Regions from separate parts of the Psychrobacter sp. CX97 genome, predicted to be linked through region 3. Evidence: predicted binding sites of a transcription regulator. Region 3 holds the regulator's gene; each other region holds the start of a gene.
The links. The regulator PhoB, encoded in region 3, activates phosphate uptake and scavenging genes when phosphate is short. The targets are predictions, from matches to a motif close to TGTCATNAANCTGTCATAA.

Region 1: pstS (phosphate ABC transporter substrate-binding protein PstS) is a predicted target of PhoB. The motif match lies at 2,336-2,354, and genes of this name have one in related genera.
Region 2: AC2SLL_RS01990 (porin) is a predicted target of PhoB. The motif match lies at 2,282-2,300, and genes of this name have one in related genera.

Annotation. Positions count from the first base shown of each region.
Region 1 is NZ_JBXYJE010000003.1:42,182-46,478, reverse strand. It holds gene pstC (phosphate ABC transporter permease subunit PstC) at 1-840, opposite strand, end outside; gene pstS (phosphate ABC transporter substrate-binding protein PstS) at 972-2,150, opposite strand; gene AC2SLL_RS03175 (septal ring lytic transglycosylase RlpA family protein) at 2,886-3,248, shown strand; TPP riboswitch at 3,385-3,511, shown strand; gene thiC (phosphomethylpyrimidine synthase ThiC) at 3,709-4,297, shown strand, end outside.
Region 2 is NZ_JBXYJE010000002.1:126,614-130,910, reverse strand. It holds gene AC2SLL_RS02000 (malate synthase G) at 1-512, shown strand, start outside; gene AC2SLL_RS01995 (porin) at 935-1,978, shown strand; gene AC2SLL_RS01990 (porin) at 2,423-3,481, shown strand; gene pyrG (CTP synthase) at 3,672-4,297, shown strand, end outside.
Region 3 is NZ_JBXYJE010000013.1:7,218-11,514, reverse strand. It holds gene AC2SLL_RS10390 (FKBP-type peptidyl-prolyl cis-trans isomerase) at 1-37, shown strand, start outside; gene phoR (phosphate regulon sensor histidine kinase PhoR) at 255-1,634, opposite strand; gene phoB (phosphate regulon transcriptional regulator PhoB) at 1,858-2,559, opposite strand; gene dtd (D-aminoacyl-tRNA deacylase) at 2,888-3,325, opposite strand; gene asd (archaetidylserine decarboxylase) at 3,731-4,297, shown strand, end outside.

The DNA of each region.
Region 1 (4,297 bases), on a different contig from region 3:
CATTTCACTTGAGGCTTCGGCAAATTCATTAGCAATGGATGATGTAATCGTTACCCCTGAGCCAAATAAATTAGAGTTAATATTATAGGTGTTACCAACCAAGAAAGTGACCGCCATTGTTTCACCGAGGGCACGGCCCAAGCCAAGGATAATACCGCCAACAACACCTGCCTTAGTATAAGGTAAAATAATTTTATACATCACTTCCCAAGTGGTTGCGCCTGCACCGTATGCCGACTCTTTTAATAATTCTGGCACAACTGAAAAAACATCACGCATGGTTGCCGCAATAAACGGGATAATCATGATTGCTAAAATTAAAGAAGCAGTAAAGACACCAATCCCTAATGGCGGTCCACCAAACAGGCTGCCTATCATAGGTATAGGACCAAAATATTCAATTATGAATGGCTGAACGTATTTGGCAAATAAAGGGGCCAATACAAAAAAGCCCCACATCCCATAAATAATTGAAGGAATACCTGCTAAAAGCTCAATAGCAATACCCAGTGGCCTGCGTAGGAATGCAGGGCAAAGCTCTGTCAAGAAAATAGCAATACCAAAACTTACGGGCACAGCGATTAAAATTGCTATAACCGATGTGACTATCGTACCGTAAATAGGCGCTAAGGCACCATATTCATCATTTACTGTACTCCAATCTGAGCTGGTATAAAATCCAAAACCAAATTCTTTGATACTTGGCCAAGCACCAATAACCAGCGATATCATGATACCGCCCAAAGATATCAATACTAGCCATGCAAAGAACTTTGTCAAGTTAACAAAAAAGAAGTCATTTCTTTTTTGTTTTGCTAGTTGAGCGTGTAAGTCAGACATTGTAACCCCAACGTATTTTTATTTTTTAGGATAATACTTTCTTGCCATTTATAAGATTAAAAAGGCAAGCAAATGAACTTTCATTTACTTGCCCATTGTTTAAATAATCGTTAACGGTAACAAGCTAAAGATTATTTTGGCGTGTAAACTGGTTTGCCATCAGTACCAACTACTTGCTTCCACTCTTCTTTAAACAACGCAACCGCTTCATCTGGGAATGGTACATAGTCTAGGTCTAAAGCAGCTTGATCACCTTCGTTATATGCCCAGTTAAAGAAGTTAAGAACACCAGCAACTTTCTCTGGGTTTTGTGGGTTTTTATGAACTAGAATGAACGTTGCAGCAGCAATCGGCCATGCATTTTCAGTTTCAGAATTAGCGATAACTTTATAGAAACCTTCAGCTTTCGACCAATCAACATTACCAGATTCAGCAAATGATTCAGCCGAAGGTAGAACGGTATTACCTGCAGCGTTGACCATAGCAGCATAAGACATATCGTTCTGTTTAGCATAAGCATACTCAACATAACCAATTGAGTTAGGGGCCTGTTCAACCATACCCGCTACGCCTTCGTTACCTTTTCCGCCAACGCCAGTACCTAATTTATCAGTTGGCCATTCGACACTCTTATCAACGCCCACAGCAGACCAATCTCCTGAAACTTCGTTTAAATAATAAGTGAAGTTAAAAGTAGTGCCTGAACCGTCAGAACGATGAACCGTGGTAATTTTAGAATCAGGGAGTTTGAGACCTTCATTTAATGCAACAATTGCAGGATCATTCCATTTAGTGATTTTACCTAAGTAGATATCAGCAAGCACTTTACCACTCAATACAAGTTTACCTGGCTCTACACCTTCAACGTTAACAACTGGTACAACACCACCGATTACTGTTGGGAACTGAATCAAACCCGCTTCTGTTAATTCTTCTGGCTTAAGTGGTTTGTCTGAAGCACCAAAGTCTACAGTATTAGCTTTAATTTGTTTAACACCACCAGACGAACCAATAGAGTTATAATTTACTTGGCCTCCAGTTGCACTTTGGAAGTCAGCAGACCACTTTTGATAAATAGGCGCTGGGAATGAAGCACCAGCACCACTGACGTTCATTTCTACGCCTTCTATATCTTTATAGCGTTCCGTGCTACCAGTGGCTGACGAACCAGTAGTATTCTCAGCCGGTACTGTAGTCTCAGTAGTGTTTGCTTGTGTTTCACCAGTTGTTGCAGTGTCATCAGTTTTTTTATCGCAAGCAGCTAAGGTTAATACACTTGCTACTGCTACTGCCAATAATGAATAACGCATGGTCTCTCCTGAAGAGTTAATTAGTTATGAATATGATAATTGTTATAAGTAATGGGACTAAAAACACATCTACGAATGACTGGTATTAGGATCATATATTGTCATTAAACAATAATTAATGAACGCACTGTTAATAACAGTATTCTTCTATGCCCTATTGATATTGAGCACATTTTGACGCTTTAATATGACAGTTTGATGAAATGAAGCGTTTTTTGTTAAAACCTTGTAACCAAAGTTAATGACATTAAAAAATGCCAAGAAAGATTGAGAAAACATTAATAGCTTAAAACATTTTATATAATAATTTTTAGTTGGCTCAAAAGCACCGCTAAACCTTATTCAACTAAGGGTTCTGTGGGCTCAAATCTAGCTTTTGATATAGTAAATGTGGGTTAATAATTGGGTATTAAGCTTGTTTTCAGTGTAACATTATATAAATATTTTGATGGTAAAGAAGCGGGTTCATCTGTCTTCTATTTCACGCGCAGATTTAAACATGTGCGTATCCACCAGCGTCTATCTTCACAGTAACAAATGATACACGATACAAACTCCTAAGACATAAAAGGTCATTACTTTTAATATAGGCTACACTGTCAGAAAATTAGTTCAAAACAAATTAGTTCAAAATAAGTTATAATCGTACTTCGCTGTTTTACTGTTTGTTATTCTAAACTCAAAATATTCTTAGGAATGTTTCGTCTAAATATTAACAGATAAAAGGCTATACCCATGAAGAAACTTCTCAAGCCATTCGCTGTTGCGTCAGCCATTTTGCTCAGTATTCCTGCAAATGCGGGACTGGCCTCTTGGTACGGACCTGGCTTCCATGGCAAAAGAACGGCGTCAGGGGCAATATATAACATGTATTCGATGACTGCTGCACATAAATCTCTGCCTTTTGGTTCTAAAGTAAAAGTGACTAACCTGAAAAATAAAAAGTCCGTTGTTGTAAAGATTAATGACCGTGGTCCATTTACACCAGGCCGAGTCATTGACTTATCGAAAAAAGCAAATCTCGCCCTCAAATGTAATTTATGTAAAGTAAGCGTTGAGGTACTTAGTCATGGAGATGGCAAATATCGTAAAGAGTAAAAAAGTAAAAAAAAATAGGTAATCAGCTAAATTAAGCGAATGAATCTCCGACTTAAGCCTTTTAATCCACCTCTATTCTTCATTACTGCATACCATTAGGTATTTCGATAAAACTTTGCTAGTATAGTATTGCTATAATATCGACTCGGGGTGCGATTAAATCAATTATTAGCGTTTCACTAATAATTGATTTAATCGCTGAGACATTACCCGTTGAACCTGATACGGTTAATACCGTCGTAGGAAAGTCACCTTAAACTTCCTTAATTTCTGTTAGATAGTTATAATTTTATCCCCACTAGCCTCTACACCAATGAGAGTCAGGTTAAGCTATAATAGGGGTTAGTTATTATTAACTAGCAATATTAAGGGTGTGTGCACTGTCAGCCGAGTCGTTTTTATTTGACTGTTTCAACAGTAATTTGGCACTTGCCAATAATAATAGAAATAGGACTACGCCATGACCATGCAATCTACCATAGCCGCTAATGATAACCCTATAAAAGATAAGACGATTAAAACGCCTGCCCATCGCTCTTCAAAAGATGCCCGCTTTGATGAAGAGGCACGCGATCTAACTCGCAATCTGCCTGCCTCAAAAAAAGTTTATATCGAAGGATCGCGTCCCGATATCCAAGTACCTATGCGTGAGATTACGCTTACGGATACGCCTACTGGTGGTTTCGGCCTTGAGAATGGTGAGAAAAATCCACCTTTTTATGTGTATGACACCTCAGGGGCCTATACCGATCCGAATGTAGATATTGACTTAACGAAGGGATTGCCTAAACTTCGAGAAGGCTGGATTGAAGAGCGCGGTGATACTGAGATTTTAGAGGGCCTATCCAGTCGTTATGGCCGTGAGCGGGCCAGCGATATTAAGACAGCTAACCTCCGATTTTCCCATATTGATAAACCACGCCGTGCTAAAGCTGGGCGCAATGTTACTCAAATGCACTATGCACGTCAGGGTATTATTACGCCTGAGATGGAATATATCGCCATTCGTGAAACCCAAAAGCAGCATGAACTCACTGACATGCGTCAAC
Region 2 (4,297 bases), on a different contig from region 3:
ATCAAGTGAATGTACAAGAGGTACAAGAAAGCTTTAAAAGCCGCGAACGTGCAAGCCTTGATGATATTCTAACGATACCGTTAGCCAAAGACACTAACTGGACGGAGGAAGAGAAGCGTCAAGAGCTTGAGAACAATGCGCAAGGTATCTTAGGTTATGTAGTCCGCTGGGTTGATCAAGGGGTAGGCTGTTCTAAAGTGCCAGATATCAATAACGTAGGACTTATGGAAGATAGGGCGACACTGCGTATCTCAAGTCAACATATTGCCAACTGGTTGCATCACGGTGTGGTAACTGAAGAGCAAGTTATACAAGCCTTGGAAAAAATGGCTAAAGTGGTTGATGAGCAAAATAAAGGCGATTCAAACTATATTCCAATGGCGGGTAACTTTGACAACTCTATTGCCTTCCAAGCGGCTAAAGATCTAATCTTTAAAGGTCGTCAACAGCCAAGTGGTTATACTGAACCTTTACTTCATGAAGCCCGTTTGAAGTTAAAGTCACAACACTAACAATAAGTTATTCGCTTAACTAGATAATAACTTTCCTATTGTATGATAAATCCTGCTAAATATTTAATTTAGCAGGATTTTTTTTGAATATTAATTATTTGTCAACATATGTTTGTTAAAATATCATAATTATTTGTTGCAAAATATTTCAAATTTGTTATTCTAATTCTAGAGTATGGTTCTAATGACTACGTTTCGTATAGTTTTGGTACTCTATTAATATAATATGTAAGAGTAAAGCTATTGATAGGTTTTTGGTTTCAATGGAATAATTCCGAGCATTTGTAGATTAATTCCATACTAATATTCAACCCAGTTCCTCTGGCAGAAACATTTTTAGTATGTTTCTTAGAAGAAATTAAAGTCAGGCTGCTAGTTACCAAATTAGCCACCATTCAAATTGTAAAATGGAGATTTACACAATGAAGAAATTACTTTTAGCATCTACAATTGCTGCTTTATCAGTTTCAGCTGCACACGCTGCCCCAACTGTATACGGTAAAGCCTTTGTTACTATGGATTATGTTGACGCTGAAAATAATGCAGATCAAGACTCTGACTCTGTACAGATTAATTCTAATTACTCTCGCCTAGGCTTTAAAGGTTCTGAAGCTATGACTGAGAATACAGATGTCATTTATCAATTAGAGTATCAAGTTGATATTGATAATGATGACGGTGGTTCTGGCGTTGCATTTAAAAATCGTGATACCTATCTGGGTGTAAAAAATGACAGTTTTGGTCAGCTACGCTTCGGTCATCAGCATTCAACGTTACAACACATTAACAATGCCCTGATTGGTAAGGGCTATTGGGATAGAGGTTTTACCATGATGGCAGATAGCCGCCGTATTAGAAACTCTGTACTTTGGTTATCCCCTAAGTATAATAATGTACCAGTACAGTTTTTTGCTATGTATGGTGCAGATGAAAGTTTTGTAGATGATAGTGGCGACCGTAATAACGGTTATGGTTTAGCAGCTATGTATGACCAAGGAACAGGGTTTACAGCAGGTCTAGCATATGATAAGGATTTAAACATTAATACTGAAGTTGCGACGGGAGTAGACCCACTCACTAATGAGCCATTAACTGAATTCTCAGGTGCTGAAATCATTCGTGGTACTGCAACTTATGACATGAGCCAAATGGCAGGTATGCCTCTTAAACTTGGTGGCTTATATCAAGTCGCGGATTATGACCATACTGACGAAGACGAAAAGGCTTTTTCTGTTAGTGCAACAATGGGTTTATCTAACTTTGCAAAACCTGCAACTGTATATGCTCAGTATATTGGTACTACAGACTTTAAAGGTCAAAAAGGCATTGATGGAAATCAGATAATTGTAGGCGGTACTTATAAATACCAGCCAAATATGATTATGCATGCTTATGCTGGTAACGAAGATATTGATGGTCTTAATGAAACGACGACAATTGGTGGTGGTTTAGAATATTTATTTTAGTTTAAACAATAGATTTAGTGTAAAAAACTCACTCTAATAGAGTGAGTTTTTTTATGGTTATCAGCGTGGTTTTAAAGTAGTTTGGCTATTATGCAAAGAGCCAGTAGACCTTTGATAGTTAATTTATGTTGGTGTAAAGAAATGAATTAAAAAGTATTCTTAGATATTTGTAAGTTGATATTTATATCATAATCAATTAAGATGAGCGAGTTAGAAAAATGATGTTACAAAATAACAGGCTATTAATTAAGCATAGGGCTTTTATTTATAAAGTTTCTATCTTTTCACAACTCTGTAATAATTTGTTGTCAAACTAACATCAAATCTGGTATCTAAATTAATTAAGTGTTTCGTAATGAAGTTCTTGATATTTAGATAATTAAAAATGGGCGTTAGCTTGCTAGGGCAGCCCATAACTAAAATTGTAAAGTGGAGATATACCCCATGAAAAAACTACTTTTAGCATCAGCCATTGCTGCTCTATCTGTATCTGCTGCTAACGCTGCACCAACTGTGTATGGTAAAGCGTTTATGACTGCTGATTACGTTAATGGTGAGTTTGAAAGCAACAATAGCAACTATGAATCAGATACGAATTCAGTTCAAATTAACTCTAACTCTTCACGTATTGGTTTTAAAGGCTCTGAGCCCATGACGGCTAATACTGATGTTATTTATCAGTTAGAATATGGCATTGACATCGATAATGACTCTGGTACAGCATTTAAAAACCGTGATACTTATCTTGGTGTGAAAAACAAAAGTTTCGGTGAGTTCCGTGCGGGTCATAACCAATCTACATTAGATAAAATTAATAACGTGGTGGTTAACGCTGGTTATTGGGACAACCTAGGTGGCAACAAACTTGAAGAGAACGAAGAATTATCTGCATTAAATATGTCTGATAGTGGTCGTATTAAAAACTCTATTTTGTGGACAGCACCAAAATATGAAGGTCTTCCACTCGAGTTTTATGCTATGTATGGTGCAGATGAAAGCTTTGTTGAAGACAGCGATGACCGTAATAATGGTTTTGGTGCTGCTTTAATGTTTGATCAAGGTACTGGCTTTACTGCTGGCTTAGCTTATGATAATGACTTGAATGTCGATGGTGACATTATTCGTGGTACCGTTTCAGTAGACCTATCTAAAGTATCTGGTACTAACATGCCATTAACACTTGGTGGTTTATATCAAGAAGCTGACATCGATGATCGAGACGAAAAAGAAAAAGGTTTTGTAGTAAGCGCTGAAATGGGTCTACAGAACTTCACAAAACCTGCTTCTATCTATACTCAGTACAACAACACATCAAATTTAGATGGTGTTAAAGATGCAGATTCTGATCAAATCGTTGTGGGTGGTAAATACTACTATCAGAAAAACATGATCATGCATGCGTATGCTGGTGTGAACAGTGCTGATGATGTACCGTTTGGCGATAATATAACAGGTGATGCTGATGTATTCGCTATCGGTGGTGGTCTAGAATACAAATTCTAAATTAAACATTAGAATTTGATTCCAAAAAACCCACTCTTCGGAGTGGGTTTTTTTGTGTGAAGTAAAGTTTTAAAATCTTTAACAAGCTATCAAACTTTTACTTATTATCACTAAACCCTATAAATTTTGCCCTAAATTTAGTAAAATCTATTTTTACCAACTGGCGACTGCCACATTAAGATAAAAAATTATGACTAAATTTATATTTGTGACCGGTGGGGTTGTGTCCTCATTAGGTAAAGGTATTACTGCTGCATCGCTTGCAGCTATTTTAGAAGCACGTGGTCTTAAAATAACCATGACCAAAATGGATCCATATATTAATGTTGATCCTGGTACCATGAGTCCTTTCCAGCATGGTGAAGTCTTTGTTACCGAAGATGGGGCAGAAACAGATTTAGATTTAGGCTATTACGAGCGGTTTTTACGTCATTCTAAAATGAGCAAAACTAATAACTTTACCAGTGGTCGTATCTATCAAACAGTTCTCAATAAAGAGCGGCGTGGTGATTACTTAGGGGGTACCGTTCAGGTAATTCCGCATATTACTGATGAAATTAAGCATCGAATCCGTGCCAGTGGTATAGGCTACGATATTGCTATTATTGAAATTGGTGGTACGGTTGGTGATATCGAGTCACTCCCGTTTATGGAAGCGGTTCGTCAGATGCAGGTAGAACTTGGGCGGAATAAAGCCATGCTAATGCATTTAACTCTGGTACCCTATATCTCCAGTGCTGGTGAAACTAAGACAAAACCAACCCAGCATTCTGTTAAAGAATTACGTTCCATTGGCTTGCAGCCAGATGTATTAAT
Region 3 (4,297 bases):
TGGTCATGTACATGGTGCTGGTGGCGTTCAACACTAATTTCCATACCAATCCTCAGCCCACTGCCAGTAAAAGCTGACGCATTGATATGAAGATATAAGCATGAAACCCTATAAGATATATGTTAAATAAAGATGAGCCCGTCCTACTTGGATGGGCTCTTTTTAGGTCTTTGTATTTTTATCTTTGTTACGCTTAGGGCTGATGAAGCTTAACGTTGGTACGGTTTAATACGTTTTACTGAATGTTTATAGCGTTACTGCGAATTAGTAATGCTCTCACCGCAAACCCGCTCTTCTGGAAAAAAGGCATGGAAAGTTGAGCCTTTATTTAATGTCGATTCAATAGTCAACTTTGCCCCATGTTGATACAGCACATGTTTAACAATGGCTAAACCTAAACCTGTGCCCCCTGTGGCTCTGCTACGACCACTATCTACTCGGTAAAAACGCTCTGTTAAGCGTTCAATATGCTCTTCGGCAATACCAATACCATTATCACTTACTGAAAACAGACATCCCCCTTTAACCTCTTGCCACGAAATGCTAATCTCGCCGCCTTTAGGGGTATATTTAATGGCATTGGTCACTAAATTTAATAATGCACTATTCAGATAAGTCTCTGAACCATAGAGGTTTTTTTGAGAATCGATATGTAAGTCAATTAAATGACCATACTCTCTATTGTATACTTGGGCATCATCGAAAATATGAGTTAATAGACGGGGAATATCTACACAGGCTTCACTAGATATCTCTTCATTCTCTAAGCGTGAAAGCAGCAGTAAATCATTAATAATACTATTCATGCGCCGAGTTTGCTGAGTCATTAATTTAAATCCACGGCGCCACTTTGGATCTAAGTCTGGCTGATCTGAGAAAGTTTCAATGTAACCCATAAGTACTGTAAGCGGTGTACGTAGCTCATGCGAGACATTACCCACAAAGTCTTTACGCATTTGCTCCAGATGCTGCAAACGGGTTACGTCATATATAATTAGCAGCTTCTCACTACCAAAGTGAGTAACCTCACACTGTAAGAACCGAGTGGAATCTCGCCACGAGGTTAATCTAATCCCCTCATTTGGCGAGGTAACGGTAGTATAGTAATCATGGAACTCGGGAATTTTGATGAGTTCAAGAATATTACGCCCCTGATCCTCAGAACGTAACTCAAGCAAGTTTTCAGCAGCCTGATTCCACCACTCAAGCCTGTCATTGCTATCTAGTAATATCACTGTATCTTGCAGAGCTAATAGCGAACTGCGTATTTTTTTGACCAACCCCATCATTTTTTGATGGGTAATCTGCTCCTGCTTTTTACTTTCGTACAATTGACTAGCAGCAAAAGAGAGACTACCTGAAAAATCAGGTGGGGGGAGCGTCAATGAGCCACTAAGCCATTTATAAAATTGCTCCATAGCATAGGCACGCCAAATATAAAAGCAGAGCATACCAGCAACGATGCCCCAAGCAAGAGAGTTTAGATACCATCCAGATATACCGCCAATGATTACCCAAGTCAGTAGCCACTTAAAATCTGCCCAAAACAATGTGGATGCATTAGGCGTTAAAGCAAAAGACGCCTTTCTACTCTCTCTTTTCGTTGTTTCGACCCGCTCAGGCTGTTGACTCATAACACTCTCAACTTCACATCTTTGGCTTTTAAAATACACTTTTGTTATTTTCAAACAAAAACCGCTAAATCAATACAGCCACTTCAGTCTCAAGCTACTTGGCTGTGCCTATCAAAAATACCGGTAGAGAGTGCATATTGAAAAGCCCTATTAATAGGCCACGTTACTAAGCCATGCCCCAGCTACTAACATCCATTGACCAATGACGCTAACTAACTACTGACTAGCCATGAATTTTTGTTGAGAAGCGATAACCCGTACCGCGTACCGTTTGAATAAACCCCGCATAGTCATGTGGCTGTAGCACCTTACGCAAACGTCTAATATGAACATCAATTGTGCGGTCTTCCACATACACATTACCACCCCATACTTGGTCTAAAAGTTGGGTTCGTGTATAAGCACGTTCAGGATGACTCATAAAAAAGGCGAGTAAACGGTATTCAGTAGGTCCTATTTCTACTGGTGTGCCATCAGCTGTTACTCGCTGACTTACTGGATCAAGGCTCAACCCTTCAGCCTCAATGGGTTTATCACCCGATAAGGCACTGCTACGGCGCAGTACTGCCTTAATTCGAGATATCAGTTCACGCGTTGAAAAAGGTTTAGTAATATAATCATCTGCCCCAGCGTCAAGACCTTGGACTTTATTATCTTCTTCACCTTTTGCGGTTAACATAATGACGGGAATCTCTGATAGTAAGTCATCCTTTTTTAATCGACGACAAAAATCAATGCCAGATTGCCCCCCTGGTAACATCCAATCCAGTAAGATGATAGCAGGGCGATGATCCACTACCTGATGGTGTGCTTCACTGACATCTTCTGCTTGCAGACATTCAAACCCCGCCATCTCAAGCGTGGTAACTATCATTTCACGAATGGCTGGTTCATCCTCAACCACTAATACGGTTTCATTATTCATTTAAAATACCCCTTAAAAGCATCTCAGATTGCGCAGTCTGTAAAATCGCTGGTTTAAACTAACTTGTTTAATAGCGAGTTTAAAACCGACGAGTTAAAGTGACCAAAGCCAATTTGATGACTGAAATATTACGGTTATATTACAACGTAGAAATATGACAGTGAGATGACAAAAGGTAAGTATAGTTACTTTTAATGAATACTTTTTATGATTTTTGTCCTATTGAAGAGTCAAAGTCGCTTATTGTTTAATGGGTAAAGTTACTTTAATGTACTTTAATAGCATTGTGTATAAGATGATCTATGCTGACACAGCAGCTACTTCACTTTTAAATCTCTAATATGAAATTTATCGGACCGTCATTGGTGGATTTTACCTGCATAAATGCACCAAATTGCCCAGTGGCGACGTTCTGATACTGGGCTTGAGCATATGCCACCAACTCACTAAATAAAGCCTCGGCATCAGCAGGTTTCATTGCACCGCCAAAATCGGGACGACGCCCTTTGTCTGTTTTTGCCATCACAGTAAACTGCGACACCAATAGCAAGCCTCCGTCAACTTGTTGCACATTTTTGTCAAGTTTGCCCTCTTTATTCTCAAAAATGCGATAGGTCAATATTTTATCGATTAACTTTTTAGCAGTGTCGACGCTATCATTATGGCCAATACCAATATAAGCCAATATACCCTGCTCAATATGCCCTATCATGTCGCCATCTACTTGCACACTCGCCTGAGTTACTCGCTGTATTAATGCTTTCATTCGCCCTACCTTACAATATACTTTAAAAAAACACTTAATTAATAGGCCTATAAAACCGTCATCTAAGTTTCATAGTCATCAAATCATGATAAACTTTATCTTATAAATCAAGCGAATTACCATCAAAGTTGTCTAGAGAAACAATGAAAGACGGTAGAGGGCAACCGAGGGTAGACATTAGCTTTTTGGTTAAAACTGTGAACTAAAAGCTGTAAATTACAAAAAAGTATAACCCGTGAAATTAACTTTTTATAACGTTCTCTAAAACTGTTTAAGATTGCTTTGACTATGCTACTATTGCTCTGCCATTATGACTCTGACCCTATTGTATTGTCTTACCCTCCTTTTCTCTACCCCATTCATTGAGTGTGACACTCATTAATACCTAAAAACTTACTTATGACTATGATAAATATTGACATAAAAAACACCTTAAAAAAAGTTGCTACTAAAGACACTCTCTTTACCACGTTGCAACACATGGTGCCGCAGCAAAAGCTTAGTGAAGTTGCTGGCAAACTGGCTTCAAGCCAAAGTCCGCTGGTTAAAAAGGCATTTGTAACGGCTTTTGCTAAAGCCTACGGCATCACTTTAGATGACTATGGGCGCAAAAATTTAAGCGACTTTGACAGTTTTAACGATTTTTTCACTCGTGAATTAGATGATAATGCCCGCCCCATTGATGACACCAATGGGAGTATTGTCTCGCCTGCCGATGGTATGATTTCTCAAATCGGACACATTGAATCCAATCAGCTGTTACAAGCGAAAGGGCGTCATTATGATGTGGGTCAATTAATAGCGGATACCAAACTTGAGTCTGGTAATTATTATGAAGGTGGTAGTTTTGCAACAGTGTATCTGGCGCCAAGCAATTACCACCGTGTCCACATGCCATTTGATGGTAAGCTTATTGAAACCCGCTATGTGCCGGGCACACTTTTTTCTGTGAATAATGTGACTGCTGCAAAC